Regions from separate parts of the Chromohalobacter sp. HP20-39 genome, predicted to be linked through region 3. Evidence: predicted binding sites of a transcription regulator. Region 3 holds the regulator's gene; each other region holds the start of a gene.
The links. Region 3 encodes PhoB, which activates phosphate uptake and scavenging genes when phosphate is short. Its sites were predicted from a motif close to TGTCATANNNNTGTCANA; they were not measured.

Region 1 (3,409 bases), on a different contig from region 3:
TCGAAGTCGCCGTGCGCAACGTCGTCCATGGCGAGTCCGTCAAGAATCGCGATGCGCTTGCCAACCCTGAAGCCCTTGAGTTCTTCGTCGAACTCCCGGCGCTCGCCGAGTGACACGCACGCCATCGCCTTGCCTGAGACTGGGCAGCCGCTACACGATCCAGTAGCATAAGTTGCCAAGTCATTGAAGGAGAACGGCATGGCGACCCTCAAGGGGCTGACAAGCGTGCTGTTACTGATCGCCAACACGCTTTTCTGGAGTGTGCCGCTTTATCTGCTGACGCTCCTCAAGCTCGTGACGCCGACGCGGCGTTTGCGCCTACGCGTACTGGCGGGACTCAACGCCATCGCCCTGGCCTGGATCGCCACTAACAACTGGTGGATCCGTCATTGGGTCAAGCCACGCATCACCGCGCACTTACCCGAGGGACTGTCTCCTAGCCAGTGGTGGCTGGTCATCGCCAACCACCGCAGTTGGACGGACATCTTCGTCATGCAGTACGTGCTGTACGGAAGGACCTCGATGCCCAAGTTTTTTCTCAAGCGCGAGTTGATCTTCGTCCCGGTCATCGGCCTTGCCTGGTGGGCGCTCGAATTTCCTTTCATGCGTCGCTACGCACGTAGCGAGCTTACTCGGCAGCCAAAGTTGGCAGAACGTGACCGCCGCGCAACGCAACGCATGTGCGAACGCGCCCGGGAAATGCCGATGACGATCTACAACTTCGTCGAGGGGACCCGCTTCACCCCCACCAAGCGTGATCACCAAGCGAGTCCGTTTCGGCATCTGCTGCGCCCCAAAGCCGGTGGCACCGCGCAGGTCATAAATCTAATGGGTGATCGCCTGAGCGGCATTCTCGACATCACGCTTCATTATCGCCATGCGGCCCCGAACTTTTGGCATTTCCTTTGCGGCCGCGAAATCCCTGTACATATGGAGGCACGCCGACTCAACGTGCCCGACTGGATGAGCAATGGCGACTATCATCTGGACCCGCATTACAAGGAACGCTTCCATTCATGGTTGAACGCGCTATGGCAGGAGAAGGATCGTGCGCTCGCATCATTCCCCTCCTCCTCTTTGTCTTGATACTCGCCGGCTGTGCGGGGGGGCCAGGTGCCGGTGGCTATCGTGGCGGCAATATCGCCGGCAACTGGGTTTCCATTCAACGTGGCGACACGCTAGGGCAAATCGCCAAGCAAGCAGGAGTCCCCCTGCTGCGCTTGCAGCGGTTCAATCCCGGCGCCGATGCACGCCGCCTGGCCATCGGGCAACGCATCTTGGTGCCTACCCATCGTGAACGGGCACCAGGCGGAGGCCCATATCGCTATCAAGTACGTCCGGGGGATACTTACTCAAGTATCGCCCGACTATTTGGCAGTAGTGTCAAACGTCTTCAAGCAGCGAATCCAGGATTAGCGGCGAATGATCTGAATATCGGGCAATTAATCACGGTGCCTCTGGGTAGCGCGACGACGGGAACGTCTCCGACGGCGGCTTCCAGCCGTCCGACACGTAGCCGCTCACTTCCCGACCCGGGGGCGTTGCCCAGCAGTGCCCACGCTTGGCACTGGCCGCTCAAGCAATACCAGATCGCTCGTGACTACGGCACTGACTCATACGGCACTCTCCAGCCAATGTTGTTGTCGACCTCTGCCGATAGTCAGGCACTGGCCGTTGCCGACGGCACCGTCCGCTTTGCCGATAGCATGCGACAGTTGGGGCGTGTGGTGATCATTCACCACCGTGACAACATGCAGAGCGTCTATGCGCTCTGCCAACGCCTACTCGTCGAAGATGGTGATGAGGTACAGCAAGGCACGCCCGTTTGCGATGTCGGTCATCGACATGCCACGGGGCGCGATGACCTGCTATTCGATATCCGTCATGGCGGAAAACCCGTCGATCCCAAACAGGTGCTACGCTAGACAAGAAATATCTGGCCCATCGACAATACGGCACTCTTGGTTGACGACATCGTATCGTCACGATGGTGTCGCACAGCTGTCATCAGGATGCTTGAACCTGACAGCGTCTTGATATGCCACGGAGGTGCATCATGCGAGTCGCATTGGTCAGTGAAACCTGGGCACCCGAGATCAACGGTGTGGCACACACGTTGGGCCATCTGGCCCATCACCTCTCAGCGCGCAACGTCAACCTGCAACTGGTGCGCCCCCGCCCCCACCAAGACGGCCGAGAAGGACGTGCCGAACGTGATATGCAAGTTCGCGCTTTCTCCCTTCCAGGCTACGCCGATGTAAATGTCGGCTCGCCTGCCTGGCGTCGTTTATCACGCCTGTGGCGAGAGTCACGCCCCGATGTCGTTTACATTGCGACAGAAGGCCCGTTGGGCTGGGCTGCGCTGGCCACGGCGCGTCATTTATCGATTCCCGTCGTCGGCGGTTTCCACACCAATTTCGACCAGTACGCGGCGAACTATCACTTACGCTGGGCCAGCGGCATCGTTAGCGCCGGATTACGTTACTTTCACAACCGTTGCCAGATGACGCTCGTTCCGACCCGAGCCCAAGCCGAGCGCTTATATCAGCGTGGGTTCCAGCGTGTAAACGTATTGGGCCGCGGTATCGACGCTCAACGCTTTACCCCAGAACGACGCGACGTTCACCTCAGAACTCAATGGGGTGCCAATACCGACCGCCCGGTCGTACTCTATGCGGGTCGCCTGGCTGCCGAAAAGAACATGCCGCTCCTCGTGCGTGCGTTACGCGCGTTGCAGGAGGTACAGCCGACACTGCGTATCGTGCTGGTCGGTGATGGCCCCGAAAGGCAGCATCTGGAGAAAATGCTGCCCAACGCGATTTTCACCGGTTTTCTAAGTGGAGAAGACTTGGCACGCCACTACGCCAGCGCGGACATGTTCCTGTTCCCGTCTCATTCAGAGACCTACGGAAACGTGGTGCCCGAAGCCATGGCCAGCGGGCTTCCTGTGGTCGCTTTCGATCAAGCCGCCGCGAGCGAGTTGATCGCGGATGGACGCCAAGGACGCTTGATAGACGCGACCGACGATGACGGTTTTGTCCAGGCAGCCGTAGAGCTCTGCCTGAATTCGGACATGAGAAAACGCGCCGGCATCGCGGCCAGAGAAAAAGTCGCCGACCAGAGCTGGCATGTCATCGGCGAACGCTTCTTGACGTATTTGATCATGGCGACTCAGGAGAGCCCGCATGCGATCTCGTCCCCCGGTCACGTTTGAACGCCTGGACTCCCTCGAATGGCAGCTCTGTCAGCGCATCGCCCTGCTCAGCCAGCGGCGGTTGATATACGGCTTGTTCAAGTTTTGCAGCCGTATCGGCGACTGGCCGGCCTGGGTGGCCTTGGCCTTGATGCAGCCGATCATCTATGGACGGGAAGGCTGGCGCCTGACGCTAATGTGGGGGTTATGCGCTGC
Region 2 (3,409 bases), on a different contig from region 3:
AGCGGGCACGGCGCCCTTGTTCCTCGGGCGCATTGGCGCAGAGTTCATGCACGGCACGCGCCATGTCCTCTACCGAGTGGGGCTCACAGAGTAGCCCGCAGCCGAGGGGAACGTTCTCGGCCAGGGCACCGGCACGCGCCGCGACGACCGGAATGCCACTCGCCATGGCTTCCAGGGCGACCAGGCCGAAGGTTTCCTGGGTACCGGCATGCAGTAGCATGTCGCTGCTGGCCAGCCATTCGGCGACCTCGGCGGTGGCCGTATAGTGACCGATGACGCTGACGTTGTCGGGAACGCGTTGCGGCATCTGTGGCCCGATCAACAGCAGGTGGTAACCCTTGCCGAGACGCCTAGCGGTCTCCAGCAGGACCGGCAGGTTCTTCTCGCGCGAGCCGCGTCCCACGAAGATCAGCAGGCGGGTATCATCGTCGAGACCCAAGCGCTGGCGGTAGGTATCTTGGCGGCGCTGGGGCGAGAAAGCCTTCAAGTCGACACCTAGCGGCTGCAGGGCGACATTGTCGAGGCCGAGGCCACGCAGTTTATCGGCGATGACGCGGCTCGGCGCGAGGATGCGATCGCAACGCCCATAGAGGTTTTCGACATAGCGCTCGAGAGCCATGCGTGTCCAATTTCCGAGACGATTGCCGATCAGGCGAGGCAGGTCGGAATGATAAAACCCTACCACGGGCACATCCAAGGTCCGACCGGCGTCGAGCGCGGCCCAAGCGGTGACGTAAGGGTCGCCGGCCTCGATGAGATCCGGTGCCAGTTGGGTAAGCTCGCGTCGCCAGCCCTCGCGTTTTAGAGGAAAACGATAACCTTGGCCGAAGGGGAGCGGTGGTGCGGGGATTTCATGAATGGACTCACTGATCGCATGGCGCGCGCCGGGGACCAAGAGGCTGGACCTCACTCCAGGCAGTTGTGCCAAACGGTTGCGCTTGGCTTCGAGATAGGTCCGCACCCCGCCGCTGGCAGGGGCGTAGAACATCGTGATATCGGCGATATGCAAGGCGTGACTCCTTGAAACCTTCCCGGTTGGTTACGGAGTGACCGCTCGGGCCCTGACGGGCTTGTCGTAGGAATGTCACCGCGCTGTCATGAGATTACGCTGGCACATGCCATGCCTTGCGTCCACTGCTTGTGACGCAAGGCATGGCCGGCTTCAGACGGCGGGGCGTGCGACCAGCGAGCGTGTCGTCTCGACGGCCTCGGCCAGTGCGACCTGAACGCTATCGCCGAGCTTGTAACGCGGTTCGCCTTCGACCTGGATGCGGCCTTCCTTGTCGTCGATGGCGACCTTGTCGCGATCGCTGTGCATGAACGGTGCCGGGACGAACGCCGTGGCGCCATTGGCCGTCAAGCGCACCCGCATACCGCCACGGTTGATGGCGATGATCTCGGCATCGAAGACCTCGCCGTTTTCGGCGGAGGGGCCGAGGTAGCGTACGTAGAGCCAGTCCTTGACGTCACGTTCCGCCATGCGGTTGAGACGCCGCCGCTCGGTGAGCTGCTCGGTCAATGCCTGGCTGGCCTCGGCGGGTGCGTCTTCGCCCTTGAGTACGCGCTTGATCAAGCGGTGATTGACCATGTCGCCGTACTTGCGGATGGGCGATGTCCAGGTAGCGTATGCCGGCAACCCCAGCCCGAAGTGCGGACCGGGTTGGGCGGACATATTGGTGTAGCCCTGGAAACGCCGCAGGCGTGCATCGAGCCAGGCGTCCTCACGAGCTTCCAGGGCGCGGCGCAGCTCGCGATAGCGCGAGAGTTCGAGCAACTGTTCGCGTTCCACGCTGATGTCCTGAGTGGCCAGGAACTCGATCGCCTGATCGGCCTTCTCGGGCTCGAACGCCTGATGCACGTTGAAGATGCCATGGCCCACGTGCGAAGCCAGCAGGTCGGCGCAACAAGCGTTGGCCGCGATCATCGACTCTTCGATCATGCGCTGAGCGGTGCGGCGTTCCTCGATACGCACCGCCAGCACGTTGCCCGAGTCATCGACGTCGAAGGCATAGTCGGGGCGGTCCTTGAACACCAGTGTGTGTTCCTCGCGCCATGCGTTGCGGGCCTCGGTCATCGCGGCCAAGGCCTTGAGCTGCGTGGCCATGGTGTCGTCGGCAGGGGCCCAATCGCCTTGGCCTTCCAGCCAGTCGGAGATCTGGTCGTACACCAGGCGCGCATGCGAACGGACATTGGCGGCGAAGAAGCGATAATCGCCGAGGGTGCCATCGCGCTGGATATCCAATGTGCAAACCAGGGTCGGGCGCGCCTCGCCTTCCTTCAGCGAGCACAGCTCGTTGGCCAGCGTTTCCGGCAGCATGGTGACGTTCTGGCCCGGCAGATACACGGTAAAGGCGCGTGTCTGCGCTTCCAGGTCGACCGGATCACCTTCGCGCACGTACGCCGTGGGATCGGCAATCGCCACGCTGAGACGCCAGCCATCTTCGCGTGTCTCGATGTGCAGAGCGTCGTCCATGTCGCGGGTCTTTTCACCGTCGATGGTGAAAAAGGGCGTCGCGGTCCAGTCCTCGCGCTCGAGACCTTCATCGTGCAGCGGCCACTGCTCGCCGAATTGCGGCGAGGCCTGTTCCAGCGCGTGACGCGCCAGGGTCACGCGCCACGGCACAGCGGGGTTGTCGGCCTTGACCACGAGCTCGTCGACCTGGGCGAAGAACCCACGGTCGTCGGGCTTGAGCGGGTGGCGCACCAAGCGTGCCACCACCCAGTCGCCGTCGCCGAGCGTGCTTTCGTCGAGCGTGTTCTTGAGGCGTGCGCGCAACTGGTTGTTGATCAACGGATGGTCGGGTACCACGCTAAGACGTCCATCGCGTTTGACCAGTCGTGCCACGAAGCGGTCGAGCCCGGCTTCGAGGAGCGTATCGGGCTCGGCGGAGGTCTTGTCCCCCTCCTGCTTGATCAGCGCATCGACGCGGTCGCCATGCAGTACCTGCTTCATGGCGGGGGGCGGAACGAAATAGGAGGTGCCGTCTTCGGCTTCGAGAAAGCCGAAGCCGCGGTCGGTGGCCTTGATCACCCCTTGGACGCGCGGGGTGGTTTCACGAATCTGTTGCTTGAGCTGGGCAAGCGCGGAGTTGTTCTGCAGCATCGAGACACATTCGGTTGGGGGGAGTAGGCCGATACTATACGGGTTCGCGTATCCCCCGCCAACCAACGCCTGGCGGGGAGAGGCGAGGGATAAACGCGACGCCTTGCCGAGTGCTGGATCAGCGCAGCGCCTCAGCAATCGCCGTATCGCCATCGAGCAGGGAAAACTCGCGCTGGCGCAGCTCACGGTTGCTCACAATCTCGAGCAATGCGTGCGCGACATTGGCGCGTGAAATGCGGTTGTCGGCGGCATTGGCGACATCGGTGGTGACGCGTTGCGTCGCGGCCTCGTCGGTCAGCCGGCCCG
Region 3 (3,409 bases):
AAGGCCACCTTCGCGGTGCTAGTGGTGATTGCCTTCGGCCTGGTCTGCCTGACCAACCTGCCCACAGTGCTGCTGTCGTTCGCGGCACTGGCGCTGGCGGCCACCTATCCGTTCATGAAGCGCTATACGCATTTCCCGCAGGTGGTGCTGGGCGCGGCTTTCTCGTGGGGGATTCCCATGGCGTTCATGGCCATTCAGCGCCAGGTACCGCTCGAGGCGTGGTTGCTACTCGCTGCCAATGTGGCCTGGACGGTGGCCTACGACACCGAATACGCCATCGTCGATCGCGACGACGACCTCAAGGTGGGCATCAAATCCACGGCAGTGCTGTTCGGCCGCGCCGACCGGCTGATCATCGGGTTGTTGCAGGCCCTGACCGTCGCGCTACTCGCCTGGGTCGGCCTGCGTCTGGCGCTCGGCGGCTTCTTCTGGCTGGGTCTGGCCGCCATGGTGGCGATCTTCGTCTACCAGCACTCTCTGATTCGTTATCGCGAGCGCGATCCTTGCTTCCGCGCCTTCCTCAACAATCATTGGGCCGGGCTGGTGACCTTCGCAGGCATCGCCCTGGCGTTATGGCCTATGTGACGCTATGAGCTATAGGTAAAGAGCACGATTGTCACGAAGCTGTCACATTAGCGCGTTGTAATCGTCATGCTGATGTCATTCATGAGTGATTCGCTGCATCGCGATCCGCAAGAGGCCCACGCCCATGACCGCCAAGACCGTGCTCATCGTCGATGACGAGGCGTCCATCCGCGAAATGATCGCAGTGGCGCTGGAAATGGCCGACTACCGCGTGCTGGAAGCCGACAATGCCCAAACGGCACACGCCATGGTGGTCGATGACCAGCCCGATCTATTGCTGCTGGACTGGATGATGCCCGGCACCAGCGGTATCGAACTGGCGCGACGTCTCAAGCGCGATACCGCCACCGCCGAGTTGCCGATCATCCTGCTCACCGCCAAGAGCGAGGAAGACAACAAGATTCAGGGGCTGGAAGCCGGCGCCGATGACTACATCACCAAGCCGTTCTCGCCGCGGGAGCTGGTGGCACGCCTCAAGGCCGTGCTGCGACGCGCCACGCCCACCGGGGTCGAGGACACGGTGGAAATCGACGGCTTGCGTCTCGACCCCGTCAGTCACCGGGTCAGCGCCAACGGCGAAGCGCTGGACGTGGGCCCCACCGAGTATCGGCTCCTGCAGTTCTTCATGACGCATCAGGAGCGCGCCTACACCCGTAGCCAGTTGCTCGACCAAGTCTGGGGTGGCAATGTCTACGTCGAGGAGCGCACCGTCGACGTGCATATTCGCCGCCTGCGCAAGGCGCTCGGCGATGACCACCAACACCTCATCCAGACGGTACGCGGCACCGGTTATCGCTTCTCCACCAAGGAGTAGCGCACGTGTACTATTGGACCAATGAACTGTGGCGTCTGGCGTATATCGTCATCGGTTTCGGTGTCCTCGGGTGGCTCTTCGGCGAACCCGGCTGGGGGCTGGCCGCCGGTCTCGGACTCTATGTCTATCTACATCTGCGCCATTTGCGCGCCCTGTATGTCTGGCTGACCCAGCATCCGCATGACACCCCACCGGTCGGCGCCGGGGTCTGGGGCGACCTGTTCGACCGCCTCTACAAGTATCAGAAGACCCAGCGTCAATCGCAGGCCCGCCTGCGCGATATCATCCGCCGCGTACAGGACTCCTGCGAGGCGATGCGCGATGCCGTGGTCATGCTCGACCGACATGGCGACCTGGAATGGTGGAACAGCGCCGCGGCCCAGATGCTCGGCTTTCAAACGCCCCATGATCGCGGCCAGCACATCACCAATTTCTTGCGCGACCCGCGCTTCGTGGCCTATTTCAATGCCCGCGATTACCGCGAACCGCTGACCCTGGCCTCACCGATACGCGATGACGTGACGCTGCAATACCAGGTCACGCTGTTTGGCGACAACGAGCGCCTGGTCATGGCGCGCGACATCTCGCGACTGCATCGTCTCGAGCAGATGCGGCGCGACTTCGTGGCCAATGTGTCGCATGAGCTGCGCACCCCGCTCACCGTGTTGACCGGTTATCTCGAGACCTATCTCGATCAGGCCGATCAACTACCGTCGCGCTGGCAACGCGGCCTCGGCCAGATGCAGGAACAGACCCAGCGCATGCAGAACCTGGTCGAGGATCTGCTGCTGTTGTCGAAGCTGGAAACCGATCAGACCCGCGACGATCCGGCTCCGCTGGACATGGTCACGCTGCTGGAAAACATTCGCGACGACGCCGCCAACCTTTGCGCAGGCAGCCACGAGATAGCCCTGGACATCCACACCGACCATTGCCTGCTGGGTGACGAAGGCGAGATGCGCAGCGCCGTTTCCAACCTGGTCTTCAACGCCGTGCGTTACACACCGCCGGGGAGCACCGTCACGCTACGCTGGAAGCCCTGGAAGGAGGGCGCCGCAGTCGAGGTCGAAGATGACGGCGACGGTATCGACCCCGTGCACCTGCCACGCCTCACCGAACGCTTCTATCGTGTCGACAAGGGCCGCAGCGCCGCCAATGGTGGCACCGGGCTGGGGCTGGCCATCGTCAAGCATGTGTTGCTGCGTCACGACGCGCATCTCGACATCGACAGCCACCCCAGCCAGGGCGCGCTTTTCCGCTGTGTTTTCCCCGCCACGCGCGTGCGCACCGCCCCTGAAGAACGGCGTGCCGTGGGCGGCGACTAAACGTTTCAGAAAAATGCCCGCTCGACATATCAGCCGTTGGCGACACGTCGTGGCGGTTGGTCTTCCAACTTCTCGCGACATGCCAACGGGCAGTTGCCGCAGTAGCCGAGTCCAGGGAGAAGGTAGCGAATGCAGCAGACACGCCGCGTGCGTTCGATGTCGCCTGCGCTGCTTTCACGATAGCGAATGGGACGAAACAGCGGGTTGCGCTGGCCATCGGCCAATTCCCGAAGGGTCATCAGACGACCGCCCGTCTCGGCCCGCGCCTGGGCGCCCGGCAATGTGTAGAGCTGGGAGATGAGGTAGTCATAGTAGTGCCCGAGATTGCCCCATAGTGCGCGGGGCGCGATGCCGGTGTGCTCGGCCATGCAGGCAATCGCCGGTTCCCAAGTGTCGCGTATCATGGGAAGAAAGCGTGTCTCGGCTTGGGTCGTGGCGAGTGGTGTGGTGGTGTCTTCGACGACCAGTGCCTCGATGAGCATATCCTCACCGAGTACCAACCCCAGCCGCGACAGCTCGAGCGGTAATTGTCGCTCCGCCAGCAAGTTATGTGCCGCCCCCAGATAGGTCGTGAGCGCCAGAAAATACTTCGACCACAGCGAGATCACGGCCCGAGCATCACCATGCTGATGCTCGGCACCATAACGTTTGAGGATCTGCACCATCCCGGGCTCGGAGAATACAT

Region 1: a site for PhoB is predicted at 1,992-2,009, ahead of RVY79_RS13900 (glycosyltransferase family 1 protein). Genes of this name have one in related genera too.
Region 2: a site for PhoB is predicted at 1,072-1,089, ahead of RVY79_RS11325 (glycosyltransferase family 1 protein). Genes of this name have one in related genera too.

What each region holds. Positions count from the first base shown of each region.
Region 1 covers NZ_JAWHTP010000007.1:114,593-118,001, reverse strand. Annotated here, with positions in the region: gene RVY79_RS13915 (acetoacetate--CoA ligase) at 1-113, shown strand, start outside; gene RVY79_RS13910 (acyltransferase) at 199-1,086, shown strand; gene RVY79_RS13905 (LysM peptidoglycan-binding domain-containing protein) at 1,017-1,925, shown strand; gene RVY79_RS13900 (glycosyltransferase family 1 protein) at 2,057-3,214, shown strand; gene RVY79_RS13895 (phosphatase PAP2 family protein) at 3,186-3,409, shown strand, end outside.
Region 2 covers NZ_JAWHTP010000004.1:404,457-407,865, forward strand. Annotated here, with positions in the region: gene RVY79_RS11325 (glycosyltransferase family 1 protein) at 1-1,009, opposite strand, end outside; gene RVY79_RS11330 (exoribonuclease II) at 1,163-3,103, opposite strand; gene RVY79_RS11335 (SDR family oxidoreductase) at 3,222-3,409, opposite strand, start outside.
Region 3 covers NZ_JAWHTP010000002.1:411,608-415,016, reverse strand. Annotated here, with positions in the region: gene ubiA (4-hydroxybenzoate octaprenyltransferase) at 1-585, shown strand, start outside; gene phoB (phosphate regulon transcriptional regulator PhoB) at 710-1,399, shown strand; gene phoR (phosphate regulon sensor histidine kinase PhoR) at 1,405-2,724, shown strand; gene fhuF (siderophore-iron reductase FhuF) at 2,754-3,409, opposite strand, start outside.